DNA from 3 places in the Rhizobium sp. NLR16a genome. Region 1 is predicted to be linked to each of the others. Evidence: predicted binding sites of a transcription regulator. Region 1 holds the regulator's gene; each other region holds the start of a gene.
The links. Region 1 encodes PhoB, which activates phosphate uptake and scavenging genes when phosphate is short. Its sites were predicted from a motif close to TGTCATNNANCTGTCAT; they were not measured.
Positions count from the first base shown of each region.

Region 2: the regulator PhoB is predicted to act here: its motif matches at 1,836-1,852, upstream of J7U39_RS15185 (DUF47 family protein).
Region 3: the regulator PhoB is predicted to act here: its motif matches at 2,541-2,557, upstream of J7U39_RS01095 (DUF465 domain-containing protein).

Region 1 covers NZ_CP072865.1:3,596,068-3,601,026, forward strand. The annotation lists gene J7U39_RS17420 (aspartate aminotransferase family protein) at 1-962, opposite strand, end outside; gene J7U39_RS17425 (GcrA family cell cycle regulator) at 1,386-1,919, shown strand; gene phoB (phosphate regulon transcriptional regulator PhoB) at 2,211-2,894, opposite strand; gene phoU (phosphate signaling complex protein PhoU) at 3,055-3,768, opposite strand; gene pstB (phosphate ABC transporter ATP-binding protein PstB) at 3,811-4,626, opposite strand; gene pstA (phosphate ABC transporter permease PstA) at 4,642-4,959, opposite strand, start outside.
Region 2 covers NZ_CP072865.1:3,101,483-3,106,441, reverse strand. The annotation lists gene J7U39_RS15195 (pyrophosphatase) at 1-78, shown strand, start outside; gene J7U39_RS15190 (inorganic phosphate transporter) at 95-1,108, opposite strand; gene J7U39_RS15185 (DUF47 family protein) at 1,108-1,749, opposite strand; gene J7U39_RS15180 (GNAT family N-acetyltransferase) at 1,913-2,404, opposite strand; gene tldD (metalloprotease TldD) at 2,419-3,834, opposite strand; gene J7U39_RS15170 (peroxiredoxin-like family protein) at 4,034-4,675, opposite strand; gene J7U39_RS15165 (invasion associated locus B family protein) at 4,958-4,959, opposite strand, start outside.
Region 3 covers NZ_CP072865.1:244,327-249,285, reverse strand. The annotation lists gene J7U39_RS01120 (tetratricopeptide repeat protein) at 1-202, opposite strand, end outside; gene J7U39_RS01115 (thiamine phosphate synthase) at 213-866, opposite strand; gene J7U39_RS01110 (sulfite exporter TauE/SafE family protein) at 975-1,739, shown strand; gene J7U39_RS01105 (metalloregulator ArsR/SmtB family transcription factor) at 1,807-2,067, shown strand; gene J7U39_RS01100 (DUF465 domain-containing protein) at 2,263-2,436, opposite strand; gene J7U39_RS01095 (DUF465 domain-containing protein) at 2,664-2,867, shown strand; gene purE (5-(carboxyamino)imidazole ribonucleotide mutase) at 2,884-3,378, shown strand; gene J7U39_RS01085 (5-(carboxyamino)imidazole ribonucleotide synthase) at 3,375-4,451, shown strand; gene ykgO (type B 50S ribosomal protein L36) at 4,616-4,741, shown strand; gene J7U39_RS01075 (hypothetical protein) at 4,850-4,959, shown strand, end outside.

The DNA.
Region 1 (4,959 bases):
TCGGGATAACGATCCTTGAGCGAGGCCAGTCCCTGGCGGAAGACGAGCGCGACGTCGCGCACATGCTCAAGGAAGCCATCGGCGAGGATGACGTCGAGCACGGCGCTGCCGACCGCCATGGCCAGCGGATTGCCGCCATAGGTCGAACCATGCGTGCCGGCCTTCATGCCGGAAGCGGCCTCGGCGGTTGCAAGGCAGGCGCCGAGCGGGAAACCGCCGCCGATGCCCTTGGCGACGGCCATGATATCAGGCGTGATGCCGGACCATTCATGGGCAAACAGCTTGCCGGTACGGCCGACGCCCGTCTGCACCTCGTCGAGGATCAGCAGCAGGCCATTTTCGTCGCAGATCCGGCGCAGCGCCTTCATGAATTCGCTGGTGGCGGCACGCACGCCGCCCTCGCCCTGCACCGGCTCGATCAGGATTGCGGCCGTCGCATCGGTAATGGCGGCACGCACGGCATCGATGTCGCCGAACGGCACCTGATCGAAACCCGGCGCCTTGGGGCCGAAACCTTCGAGATATTTCTCCTGGCCGCCGGCGGCGATCGTCGCCAGCGTGCGGCCGTGGAAAGCGCCTTCGAAGGTGATGATATGGAACCTCTCGGGATGGCCCTTGGAAAACTGATAGCGGCGCGCCGTCTTGATGGCGCATTCGAGCGCCTCGGCGCCCGAATTGGTGAAGAACACCTTGTCGGCGAAGGTGGCGTCGGTCAGGCGTTTGGCCAGGCGCTCCTGGCCGGGAATTTCATAGATATTGGAGAGGTGCCAGACCTTGTCGGCCTGCTCCTTCAGCGCCGCGACCACATGCGGGTTGCCGTGGCCGACGGAGGTGACGGCGACCCCGGCGCCGAAATCGAGATAACGCTCGCCGCTCTCGGCGATCAGCCATACGCCCTCGCCTCGCTCGAACCGCAGCGGGGCACGAGAATAGGTGTCGTAAAGCGGCGCGGCTTCAGCCATCGCGGGTCTCCCGTTCAATGTTGTCATGCGCGGATTCCGGCTAACAAAACCAGGTCCGAAAAATCAAAAATGCCGCCTTTCGGCGGCGAGCGGTACTATTTCCTTTTCGCGCTGCAATGTCAACAAAACTGCGGCCTTAGCGTATGCCGCAAGCTTGTACAGGGGCACTTTCGGCCTTCAACAGGCATTATTGCAGAAATGACACGCAGAGGCAGCAAGTTGGGGAAAAACTTGAAATTCGATTCATCCGGATTCCCGCGACTCTTGTCACGGAGTCAGCCTCACACTAGGTTAAAGTTCAATTACTAGACTGCATGCGGCGGAACTAGTCACCAAAATTGATCAAGCGTTTCTTGTTTCGGAGGCTTCCGGGACAACGGTGAGGGATTCTGCCATCACCAACGCAAAAGGTGGAGACAGGGCATGAACTGGACAGACGAGCGGGTCGAGAAACTCAAGAAGCTTTGGGCCGAAGGACTGAGCGCCAGCCAGATTGCTGCGCAGCTTGGCGGGGTCAGCCGAAACGCCGTTATCGGCAAGGTGCACAGGCTCAGCCTTCCCGGCCGCGCCAAGGCCGGCGGCACGGCCACCGCGGCGCGCACGCCGAAGCGCCAGACATCCGCGCCGCGCGCGCCGAACTACGCCTCCCGGATCGCCACCCGCACCGTGACCCGCCAGCAGGGCGCAACCCTGCTGAAGGAAGAGATCGAGATCGATACAGTCGAGGAAATGGAATATGTGCCGAAGGGCAACGTGGTGGTGCCGATTTCCCGCCGCCTCGGCCTGACGGAGCTCACCGAACGCACCTGCAAGTGGCCGGTCGGCGATCCGCTCAAGGAAGATTTCCATTTCTGCGGCTGCGAATCCCCGGACAATTCGCCCTATTGCAGCTATCATCAGAAGCTTGCCTATCAGCCGATCAACGAACGCCGCCGGGCGGCGGCGCGGGTCAGCTGAGCGGACCGGTATAGCCAGACATAAAAAACGGGCCGCCGTTTCTTATTCGAGTGGGAAGTGACCTTTGCGTTTAGCAACCCCCACACTCCGTCATGCCAGGGCTTGACGGAGGAGGTGGCGCCGGGACAAGTCGGCTTTGCAGGCGCGATGGAAAGGTGGTGCCGAGACGCATAAGCCTCGCCGGCGCAACGACGCTGGCTCCGCAGCGGCGACGATGGACGACAAGGCGGGCCTCACAAGCCGTACTGCCGTGCGTTTGGCGGGAACGCCAACCCCACACTCCCTCAGCCTTCAGGCCTCCATCGAATAACCGGCGCCGCGGACGGTGCGGATGACGTCCTGCATGTTGGAGAAATTCAGCGCCTTGCGCAGGCGGCCGACATGGACGTCGACGGTGCGTTCGTCGACATAGATGTCGTGGCCCCAGACGCCGTCCAGCAGCTGCGAACGGGAAAAGACCCGGCCCGGCGACGACATCAGGAATTCCAGCAGCCGGAATTCGGTCGGGCCGAGGCGGACTTCGCGGCTCTTGCGGTGGACACGATGGGTTTCGCGGTCGAGCTCGATATCGCCGCATTTCAGCACCGAGGACAGCACCTCGGGACGGGCCCGACGCAGCATCGCCTTGACGCGGGCGACGAGCTCGGGGGTCGAGAAGGGCTTGACGACGTAATCGTCGGCGCCGGTGGACAGTCCGCGCACACGCTCGCTCTCCTCGCCGCGCGCCGTCAGCATGATGATCGGCAGCCGCTCGGTTTCCGGCCGCATGCGCAGGCGCCGGCAGAGTTCGATGCCGGAGACGCCGGGCAGCATCCAGTCGAGGATGAGAAGGTCGGGCGTGCGCTCCTGAAGCCTGATCTCGGCCTCGTCGCCGCGCAGGATGGTATCGACCTCAAAGCCTTCCGCCTCAAGATTATAGCGAAGAAGCACGCTCAGCGCTTCCTCGTCTTCAACAACTGCCACTCTCGGGATCATGCGTGTCCGTCTCCTCGCGCACAAGCCTTAAACCGGGACGATTTAAGCAGGCGTCCTGCGCAAATTCAGAAATTGGCTGCGACCTCTTTGCGCGCCCCGAACGGGCGCGCACGCAAGTGACTGGTCCGGGCGGCTGACCCGGGCGGCTCGTTCGGAACCATTATTCCGTCGCGGCGCCGACGGTGTTGGCACTGTCATCCTTCGGACGATCGCCTTCCGGCTGGGCGCCCGTCGCCATGTAGTAAATCGTCTCGGCGATGTTGGTGGCATGGTCGCCGATGCGCTCGATGTTCTTGGCGCAAAAGAGCAGATGCGTGCAGCTCGTGATGTTGCGCGGATCTTCCATCATGTAGGTCAAGAGCTCGCGGAACAGCGAGGTGTACATCGCGTCGATCTCGTTGTCGCGTTCGCGGATGGCGGTCGCCTTGTCGGCGGCGCGTGTCGTATAGACGTCGAGCACTTCCTTGAGCTGGACGAGCGCCAGCTCGGAGAGGTGCTCGAGGCCGCGGGCGAGCTTGCGCGGCACGCCTGTGCTCTGCACGGCGATGACGCGCTTGGCGGTGTTCTTGCCGAGGTCGCCGACGCGTTCGAGATCGGCGGCGATGCGGATCGAACCCATGATCTCGCGCAGGTCCGCGGCCATCGGCTGACGGCGGGCGATGGTGACGATCGCCTTGTCGCCAATCTCGCGTTCGGTGTGATCGAGGATCACATCATCGGAAATGACCTTCTGCGCCAGCGCCGTATCGCCGTTGACCAGCGCCCGGACGGATTCCGCGACCATCTGTTCGGCCAGGCCGCCCATTTCGGAAATCCGCCTGGAGAGGAACTTCAGATCATCATCATAGGCGGAATAAATATGTGTCGATGCCATGGGCTTTGTCCTCGAATAACGGAAAGCTTCGTGTCGCCGGGATCAGCCGAAGCGACCCATGATGTAATCCTGGGTGCGCGGATCGTCGGGGTTGGTGAACATCTTGTCGGTGTCGTTCTCCTCGACGAGGTTGCCGAGGTGGAACATGGCGGTGCGCTGCGAAACACGCGCGGCCTGCTGCATGGAGTGGGTGACGATGACGATCGTGTAGTTCTCGCGCAACTCGTGGATCAGCTCCTCGACCTTGGCGGTGGCAATCGGATCAAGGGCCGAGCAGGGTTCGTCCATCAGGATGACCTCCGGGCTGACGGCGACGGCGCGGGCAATGCACAGGCGCTGCTGCTGACCGCCGGAGAGGCCGGTGCCGGATTCGTGCACGCGGTCCTTGACCTCGTTCCACAGGCCGGCGCGCTGCAGGCTGCTCTCGACGATCTGGTCGAGATCGGCCTTCGACTTGGCGAGACCGTGGATGCGCGGGCCGTAGGAGACGTTTTCGTAGATCGACTTCGGGAACGGGTTCGGCTTCTGGAAAACCATGCCGACGCGGGCGCGAAGTTCGACCACGTCGATATCCGGATCATAGATGTCGTCGCTGTCGAGCGTGATCTTGCCGGTGACGCGGCAGCCTTCGATCGTGTCGTTCATGCGGTTGAGGCTTCGCAGGAAGGTCGACTTGCCGCAGCCCGAGGGGCCGATCAGGGCGGTTACGGTGTTTTCGCGGATGTTCAGGTTCACGTCGAAAAGCGCGCGCTTCTCGCCGTAATATACGGAGACATCCTGTCCAATCATTTTATACGGGACGTTGCTCATCTTCTGATCCAGCGCCTTTTCAACTGCAGCTTCCGTCAGCATGTTCATGATGTTTAACTCCGTTTACCAGCGGCGCTCGAAGCGACGACGCAAAAGGATGGCGCCCATGTTCATGACGATCAGGAACAGGAGCAGGACGATGATGGCACCCGAAGTACGCTCCACGAAGGCACGTTCGGCCTCGTTCGCCCACATATAGACCTGCACGGGCAAGGCCGTCGAGGGCTCGAGCGGTGTCGTGGGCGCATTGGCGACGAAGGCGACCATGCCGATCAAGAGCAGCGGCGCGGTTTCGCCAAGCGCGTGCGCCAGGCCGATGATCGTGCCGGTGAGGATGCCGGGCATGGCAAGCGGCAGGACATGGTGGAACACCATCTGCAT
Region 2 (4,959 bases), 490 kb from region 1:
ATGCTGTTTGCTCGCCGTAACGACATCGACCTCGCCGCCGCGATCGAACGGAAGTGGCGGTTTCAGCCGAGCTGGTAAGAAATCGGGAGCGACATCAGAAGATTTTGCTCAAGCCGGTCACCAGCCAGAACGAAACTGCCGAAATCATTGCCGCTGCCGGCAGGGTGATGATCCATGCGATGACGATGTTGCCGGCTAGCCCCCACCTGACGGCGGACACGCGCCGGGCGGCGCCGACGCCGATGATGGCGCCGGTAATGGTATGGGTGGTCGAGACGGGGATACCGAGCCAGGTGGCGCCGAACAGCGTCAAGGCGCCGCCCGTTTCGGCGCAGAATCCCTGCATCGGATTGAGCCTGGTGATCTTCGAGCCCATCGTATGGACGATGCGCCAGCCGCCGAACAAGGTGCCGAGCGCCATCGCTGCCTGGCATGAAATCACCACCCAGAGCGGCACGTGGAAGCTGCCGCCGAGGTAACCCTGCGAATAGAGAAGCACGGCAATGATGCCCATGGTCTTCTGGGCGTCATTGCCGCCGTGGCCGAGCGAATAGAGCGACGCCGACACGAATTGCAGGAAACGGAAGGATCGGTCGACGGCAAAAGGCGTCTGCCGGATGAATGTCCAGGTCACCGCCAGGATGAGGAACAATGCCAGGAGAAAACCGATCATCGGCGACATGACGATGGCGGAGACGGTCTTGAGAAGACCGCTCCAGACGATCGAGCTCAACCCCGTTTTGGCAAGGCCCGCACCGACCAGCCCGCCGACCAGAGCATGGGATGAACTGGAGGGAATGCCGAAGACCCAGGTCACGACATTCCAGACGATGGCGCCGATCAGGGCCGCGAAAATCACCTGCGGCGTGACGATCGCCGGGTCGATGATGCCGGTCCCGAGCGTCTCGGCCACATGCAGGCCGAAGAACAGGAAGGCGATGAAATTGAAGAATGCCGCCCAGAAGACCGCATATTGCGGCCTCAGGACCCGTGTCGAGACGATTGTCGCGATCGAGTTGGCCGCATCATGCAGACCATTGAGAAAATCGAACAGCAGTGCGACGCCGATCAGGCCGACAAGAAGCGGAAGAGCGAGGGCGGCTTCCATCAGACATTCTCGATCACGATGCCGCTGATCTCGTTGGCGACGTCCTCGAAACGGTCGACCACCTTCTCCAGCTCGCCGTAGATCTCGCTGCCGATCATATAGGCCATCGCATTGCCGGCGCCGTGCCGGCGAAACAGATCCTTGAGCCCCTGCTCGTGCAACTCGTCGGAGCGCCCTTCCACCTGCGTGACCTGCTCGACGATGGCAGAAAGCCGCGGCGCATTGGCGCTGATGCGATCAAGCAAGGGAATGGCCTCGGCAATGAGATTGGCAGCTTCCACAACGGTCTTGCCCATTTCCTGCATCCGTGGATCGAAGCTGGTCTGCTCGAAGAGCCGGATGGTTTTGACGGTTTTGTGCATCATGTCGATCGCATCATCCATGGATTGGATGAGATCCTTGATGTCGCCACGATCGAAAGGTGTGATGAAACTCCGCCGGACGGCCAGCATGACTTCGCGCGTTATATCGTCGGCCTGATCTTCCAACCGCACGATCGTTTCGCATTGATGCTCGATCTCCATTCCCGACAGCAACCTGTCCAGAGCCTGTGCGGCGTCGACGATCGTTCTGGAATGTTGTTCGAAAAGGACGAAGAACCGGTCTTCGCGCGGCATCAACTTTCGAAACCAACCCAGCATGAACACCTCGCAATCCTGGTCTGCGCTATGACGACGAGCCGTCCTAAACCCTATCCCGTTGAAGAGATAGGGCCGAATTTCGGTTTGTGACAGATTTATGACAGTTGTGCCGCGACAGGGACATGGCCGTTGCCGACAGCTGAACCCTTTCCGCCATCGGCGGTCAGCCGACCTTGTACCGGTAAAACTTGCTGTCCACCGCCATCAGCGGGAAGGAGCGGGGCAGGGCGCTCTTGGCGATTTCGGTAAAGCCGTTCTTTTCGTAGAAGCGCTGGGCGGCGACGAACTTGTCCGTCGTGCCGAGGAAGATGTCGGTGAGGCCGGCATCTCTGGCGTGGTCGAACAGGCGCTCGAGAAGCCGCGCCGCCACGCCGTGCTCGCGGCCGCGCACCTCGGCGGCGACGAACATCTTGCGCAGCGCCGCCTGATTGTTGCCGATGTCCTTCAGCCCAAGGGTGCCGACGATGGCGCCGTCCTTGACGGCGACCCAGAACTGACCTTTGCCGGACTGGTAGAAATCCGGGATGACCCGGAGATCGGGCTGCGCATCGGCAGTGATATCGATGCCGAACTCCTCGCGCTGGATCGGCAGGATCACCGACAGCACGTCATCGGCATCGCCTTCGGCAAAGGCTCTGATTTCGATCTCTCCCATCAGATCCTCCCGCCTCAGGCCTGGGTGCCGCCGACGGTGACCTGATCCATGCGCAGATGCGGCTGGCCGACGCCGACCGGAACCCATTGGCCGGCCTTGCCGCAATTGCCGATGCCGGTATCGAGCTTCATGTCGTTGCCGATCATTGACACCCGCTTCATCGCATCCGGGCCGTTGCCGATCAGCATCGCCCCCTTGATCGGCGCGCCGATCTTGCCGTTTTCGATCAGATAGGCCTCGGTGCAACCGAAGACGAATTTGCCGGAGGTGATGTCGACCTGGCCGCCGCCAAAGGAGACGGCATAGACGCCCTTCTTCACCGAGGCGATGATTTCTTCCGGAGTCTTGTCGCCGCCGAGCATATAGGTGTTGGTCATGCGCGGCATCGGCACGTGGGCATAGCCCTGGCGGCGGCCGTTGCCGGTGGGCGCCATGCCCATCAGCCGGGCGTTCTGCCGGTCCTGCATATAGCCGACGAGCTTGCCGTTCTCGATCAGCACGTTGTAGCCCGACGGTGTACCCTCGTCGTCGATGGTGATCGAGCCGCGGCGGTTGTCGATCGTGCCGTCGTCGACGACGGTGACGCCGGGCGCGGCAACGATCTGGCCGAGAAGCCCTGAAAAGGCCGAGGTCTTCTTGCGGTTGAAATCCCCTTCCAGCCCGTGGCCGACCGCCTCGTGCAGCATGACGCCCGGCCAGCCGGAGCCGAGAACGACATCCATCGTGCCGGCGGGCGCGTCGATCGCTTCCAGATTGACGAGCGCCTGGCGCAGCGCCTCGTCGGCGCCGTACTGCCAGCTGCCCTCGGCAATGAAATCGCCGAAGCCGATGCGCCCGCCGCTGCCGTAGGAACCGCTCTCCTGCCGCTCGCCTTCACCGACCACGACGGAAATGTTGATGCGGGTCATCGGTCTTATGTCGCGCACGCGGTGGCCGTCGGCGCGCAGGATGTCGACCACCTGCCAGCTCGCGGCGACCGAGGCGGTGACCTGCCGGACCTTGTCGTCCTTGCCTCTGAGATAGGCGTCGATGTCCTGCAGGACCTTGACCTTCTCCTCGAAGCTCGGCTGGCCGATCGGGTTCTGGTCGCCGTAGAATTTCTTGTTGGTGCCCTGGGGAGCGGCGGCGTAGGTGCCGGAATAGCCGCGCGTCACCGCGCCGACCGCATCGGCCGCCCGCTTCAGCGCCGCCACCGAGAGATCGCCGGCATGGGCATAACCCACCGCTTCGCCGGCAACGGCGCGAAGCCCGAAACCCTGTTCGGTGTTGAAACTGCCGCCCTTCAGCCGGCCATTGTCGAAGGTCAGCGCTTCGGCCTGCGCATGCTCGACGAACAGTTCGCCGTCATCGGCGCCGGCGAGCGCCTCGGCGACAAGGCCGCGCATTGTGGCTTCGTCGGCATCGAAAAGCGTCAGGAGATCGGTGGTCATGGTCTGGCTCCAATGGGCATGTTCGGGAATGCACTTATCCCCTAGATAGGGCTCCATATAACAAGGAGTGAAGCCCTCGCGGCGAATATTCTTTGTCTCGGGAGGTGGGACGCGCCTCGAAGCGATGCAAACGGTTGATCGCTCTGCGCGGGGTAGACGACGCTGACCACCCGTCGGGGCGTCGAGCGATTTTTTGTCGTCAATGTGCGACTTGCGAAGCTGCCGACATCAATTCCCGGGAATTCGGAGCCTTGAACGTTTGCAGCCCGGCCTCCAGAACTTCAGTGAAGCTCCAGCGGACGATGCCCTCGCGGTCGATCAGGAACTGACCGACAAGCTGCCCATGGTCGGCGGTCATCATCTGCTGATCGGCTTCCGTAATTTGATATCCTTCCTTCTTGTTGAGAAAATCGTCCATCGCCATCACGCCCATAGGCTCTGGCAATTCGCCCGGCAGATCGATGCGTATCGCCATGACCGTGTCGATCCCGACCTCGCGTAAGCCGAAGGCTCGGTGCGAAGCCCGTATCGGGTCGGAAGCCGCAAGAATACCGGGGATCGGATGGTAACGGAAATACAGCCGCGCGCGTTCGACCGGGGTGTTTACCACTGCCAGCGATTGGACGCCTTTCTCGCGCAGCATCGGGTTGAGATATGCCATGGCCGCGACATGGCGCCGGCAGAAGGGACAATGCAGGCCTCGAAACAAACCGATCAACAATGGGCTGCGGCCGCGAAAATCATCAAGCGCGATCTTCCCTTCGCGCGAGACTGCATCAAACACAACGTTCGGCACCCGGTCGCCCGGTTTTAGCGGATGGTCGACATAGCGCGTGGACATGGACAACCTCCTCGCTCGGGATCAGTCGAGAAAAGGCGACACGTTAAGTGTTTCGAGGTCGAGACTGAGCGTTGCGAGGCCCGACCTCTTGTCTTACCGCACCGCCAGGATCCGATCCAAGAATGGTCCCACATTGGCCCGCGGGCAAGCGGTAAACGGCGTATCGTGAACGGAAAAGTCCGTTTTCTCAAAATTCAGCCTTTCACCAGAGCGGGGCCGCCGGCGGAAGTGAAGCTGGATTGAGCGGATGAGGGGCGGACCCGCGACAGGCCGCAGCCGCCCTC
Region 3 (4,959 bases), 710 kb from region 1:
GATCAAAAACGCCGACACCGTCCGAGGGCTTCACATCCCCGTTGGTGTGCCGGTCGGTACGAAAGCTTGACGCCGGCGCAGCGCCGGGCTGGCTGATGACGCTGTCCGGTGCCTGCGCCACGGCGATATCAGACCCGCCCGCAGTGAGGGCGACTATGCTGGCAAGCAGATATTTCAAAGGGCGGGCGGGCAGGATCGGCATGAGCGGGATTTCAATCCTCAAACCGTGGCGCTTTTTCGTCAAGCAGAGCATTGATCTCGGCAACGATGGATGGCGCTCGGCCGGGCTCCCCGAACACCGCCAGCCGCAGCGCCACGAACTCTGCTCCGGTCTCGGCAACGGCAAGAGCCGACACGGGATCGGTGCCGCCCATGACGATGCAGGGGATTTCGATCATTGAGGCCCACCATTCGCCGAGCGCGAGGTTCTTGGGATGCGCCTCCGGCTTGATATCCCCATCAAGCTTGCCGAAGAAGATATAATCCGGCCTGACTTCGCCGATCTCCAGCGCATTGTGCCGGTCGCTGGCATTGCCGCCGCCGACGATCAGCTTCGGAGCGTGTTTGTCGATCGCCTCCGACAGTGCCTGCGCGTTGCTGGTTATATGCAGGCCATCGGCCTTCGCCCGTCCCGCCACGCGGCTGTCGCCTGCAATTAGCGCGGCGGCCCCCGCATCCTGAATCACCGGCACCAGCTTTTCGGCATGTTTCTGGAAGGCGCCGTCGTCGAGCCCGTATTGCGGCACGATGACGGAGGCGACATCGCCGCCCTTCAGCGCATCGGTGACGATCCTTGCCTGTTCATCGGCGTCGGCAATATCAGGGACGATGAGCACCAGGCGGCAGCGGTTTTCGGGTTCGGTCATGAGGTCTTTCCGTTTCCTGCGAATTCCCTTCTCGAAAAGACGGATCCGCACTCGTTTTGTGTGAGTAGTTCCGTTAGAGGAGGCTTGCAAGAGGAGGACGTCGAAAGCATGCCGCAGGACTTGTCATTCTACTACGCCGCCGTGCCCGCGGTTCTGCTTGTTGGTCTCGCAAAAGGCGGCATGGGCGACGCTTTGTCGCTGATCGGCCTGCCCTTTCTCGCCCTGGTCGTCTCGCCGCTCGAGGCGGCGGCAATCCTGCTGCCGATCCTGGTCTTCATGGACATGATCTCGCTTGTCATCTGGCGCAGGCATGGCGATTGGGCGACGCTGAAGATCATGCTGCCGGGCGCAATTCTCGGCATTGCCCTCGGCTGGGCGACCTCGGCGCTTGTTCCCGGCAATGTCCTGCGCGTCGTCATCGGCGCGGTGACGATCCTCTTCTGCCTGCGCTATTTCTGGAACAATTTCGGCCCCGGCGCCAGCAAGACGATCCCGCCGCACGGACAGCGGCCGGTCGCTGCCGCCCTCTGGGGAACGTTTTCCGGATATGGCAGCTTCGTCGCCCATGCCGGCGGCGCGCCGTTTCAGATCTATGCCCTGCCGCTCAAACTGGAGCCGCGCGAATATACCGGCACCAGCGTGCGCTTCTTCGCAATCCTCAACGCCATCAAGCTCATTCCCTACTTTGCCCTCGGCCAGCTCGACACGCAGAACCTTGCGACCTCCGCCACGCTCTTGCCTTTCGCGCCGCTCGCCACCCTTGCCGGGGCCTGGTGCGTGCGCCGCATGAAGCCGCAGATCTTTTATCCTTTCATGTATGCGATGGCGCTGATCGCGGCCTTTCTGATCATACGCGAGGGCCTCGGCTGGTAAGGGCGGCAGTACGCTGCAATGCACAATTTCCTTGCTGCAACGGCCGGTTTGACGTAGCGTTTCTGCCATGTCGAACACGGACCCCTTCTCTGCGATTGCCGACCCGAACCGGCGCTTTCTGCTGGAGGAATTGCGGCGCGCGCCGCGCACGGTCAACGAGCTTGCCGAGGGCCTGCCGATCAGTCGGCCCGCTGTCTCGCAGCACCTGAAGGCACTGCTCGACAGCAATCTTGTCTCCGTGACCTCGGAAGGTACGAAACGCATCTACGCGGTCAACAACCGCGGCTTTGACAAGCTCAATCTGTGGCTGGATCAGTTCTGGGCCTGACCGCGCCTCCGATCACACCCCTGACGCATCATGAAAACGCCCTTTTGCTGCAAGCAGACGCAAACGCGCCAGCCGCGACGTCACAAGCATCGGGCTGGCGCAATTCTGGTGTGATCACCGGTTCTTGCAAATTTTAGGCGGAATGGATGGATTTACCTCTTGCGCAAGATGATCGCCCGGCGACCCTTGGGAAGATTAATGGACGGATGACTTGAGACGCTGAATCTCGTCCTTGATGCGCAGCTTGCGGCGCTTGCATTCGGCAATTTCTGTATCGGAGATAGAAGGAGCTGTTCTGAGTGCATGCAACTCCTCCTCGAGAGCAACATGCTTTTTCTGGAGTGATTCAAGATGAGCTTCAACTGTCATTTGACCCTTCCTTCCTCTTACCCTCCCCGACCATCGTCGTCGGGGATCAAGGTGTCAACGGGCGGACTGTGACATATTTTTGAAGGCTTGTCGAAGGCCAAAAGATGAAGATGCGATGGCAAATTCATGATCACGACTAACTAGCCGTTACCCGTATTTGGTGATAGGAGCTTGCGGAAATCATCGGCAGATCGGACAAGGTCCGAGGACGATAACGGGGAATGCATATGGCCGATCAGGAACAGGCGGAAATCAGGCTCATGGTGGCGCGTCTGCGCCAGGAGCACGAGGATTTCGACGCTGCGATCAACGCCATGATCGAGACCGGATGCGACGCTCTGCGAATCCAGCGCATGAAGAAGAAAAAGCTCGTCATCAAGGACAAGCTCTCCAAGCTGGAAGACCAGATCGTTCCCGACATCATTGCCTGAAAGGAACCGCCGCAGGATGACAGATAGACCACTCGTCGCCATCATCATGGGCAGCCAATCCGATTGGGAGACCATGAAGAACGCGGCCGACACGCTGGAAGCGCTGGAAATCGCTTATGATGCGCGCATCATCTCAGCGCATCGTACGCCCGAGCGCATGATGAATTTCGCCAAGGGCGCCCGTGCGGAAGGCTTCAAGGTCATCATCGCCGGTGCTGGCGGTGCGGCGCATCTGCCGGGCATGACCGCATCGATGACGCCGTTGCCGGTCTTCGGCGTGCCGGTCCAGTCGAAGACCATGTCCGGCCAGGACAGCCTTCTTTCCATCGTGCAGATGCCGGCCGGCATTCCGGTTGGGACCCTCGCCATAGGCAAGGCGGGTGCGGTCAACGCCGCTCTTCTCGCCGCCGCCGTGCTGGCCCTTTCCGACGAAGAGATTGCCGACAGGCTCGACGAATGGCGCGAGCGCCAGAGTGCTGCCGTCGCCGAATATCCAATGGACAACCAATGACCATAGGAACAATCGGCATAGTCGGCGGCGGCCAGCTCGGCCGCATGCTGGCCATCGCCGCCGCCAGATTGAATTTCCGCACTGTCATCCTCGAGCCGCAGCTCGACTGCCCCGCCGCCCAACTGGCGAACCGGCAGATCGTTGCCGCCTATGACGATCCGGCGGCACTGGCCGAACTGGCAGACGCCTGCGACGTCGTCACCTACGAATTCGAAAACGTGCCCGTCGCAGCCGCCGAAGCGCTCTCGGCAAGCATCGCCGTCTATCCGCCTGCCAAGGCGCTTGAGGCCGCCCAGGATCGGCTCGTCGAAAAACGCTTCCTCAACGGCTGCGGCATCTCAACCGCTCGCTTTCATGCGGTCGACAGCCAGGCAGATCTCGAAACCGCGCTGAAAGATTTCGACGGCCAGGGCGTGCTGAAGACCCGCCGCCTCGGTTATGACGGCAAGGGGCAGAAGGTTTTCCGCTCGCCCGCCGACAATCCTGACGGTGCCTATGCCGCGCTCGGGGCCGTGCCGCTCATCCTCGAAAGCTTCGTCGCCTTCGAGCGCGAGGTCTCGATCATCGCCGCGCGTGCCGCGGATGGGACGGTCGTCTGCTTCGATCCCGCCGAGAATGTCCACCGCAACGGCATCCTCCATACCTCGACCGTTCCGGCCGCAATCTCGGCGACGACAGCGGAGGCCGCTCGTCGATCGGCCGAAAAGATTCTCGCCGCGTTGAACTATGTCGGCGTGATCGGCATCGAATTCTTCGTGCTTGCCGATGGCGGCCTGATCGCCAACGAGATGGCGCCGCGCGTCCACAATTCCGGTCATTGGACGGAAGCCGCCTGCGTCGTCAGCCAGTTCGAGCAACATATCCGCGCTGTCGCCGGCCTGCCGCTCGGCAATGGCGAGCGCCACTCCGACTGCGTCATGCAGAATTTGGTCGGTGACGATATCCTTGCCGTCCGCGACTGGCTGCAACGTCCCGACACGCTGGTTCACCTCTATGGCAAGAGCGAGTGGCGCCCCGGCCGCAAGATGGGTCATGTCACGACATTGGCGCCGAAATTGCCGGTTTCGCGGTGAGAAACGGTCCTGCGGCTTGGGAAAAACACCGTCACGTGGTTGACACGCTGGAGGTGACGAGGTATCTGCACCCCCACCTAAAGAGCGCGCCCCGACGGCGCGCTTTTGATTGTTAAAGTTACGGGCGAATGTGAATTCCCCCATAGAGATCGCGGATCAGAAAAATGAAGATCAAGAATTCGCTCAAGTCGCTCAAGGCTCGTCACCGTGACAACCGTCTGGTTCGTCGCAAGGGCCGCATCTACATCATCAACAAGCTGAACCCGCGCTACAAGGCTCGTCAGGGCTGATTGCGCGAATCCGGATTGTGCGCCGCGCAGATTGCGCCGACGGACATCCGGTGGGTCGCTGCGGTGATCACGTCTAATTTGTTTGATCTTCGGCGCTGGCGGGCTAATATGTCCGCCATGCGCTTTTTTGCTTTGACGTCAGCGGTGCTGCCGCTCGCCTTCATCCTCTCCACCTCCCCGTTCCCGGCCACCGCGGCGGAAAACAACTTCATTGTCGA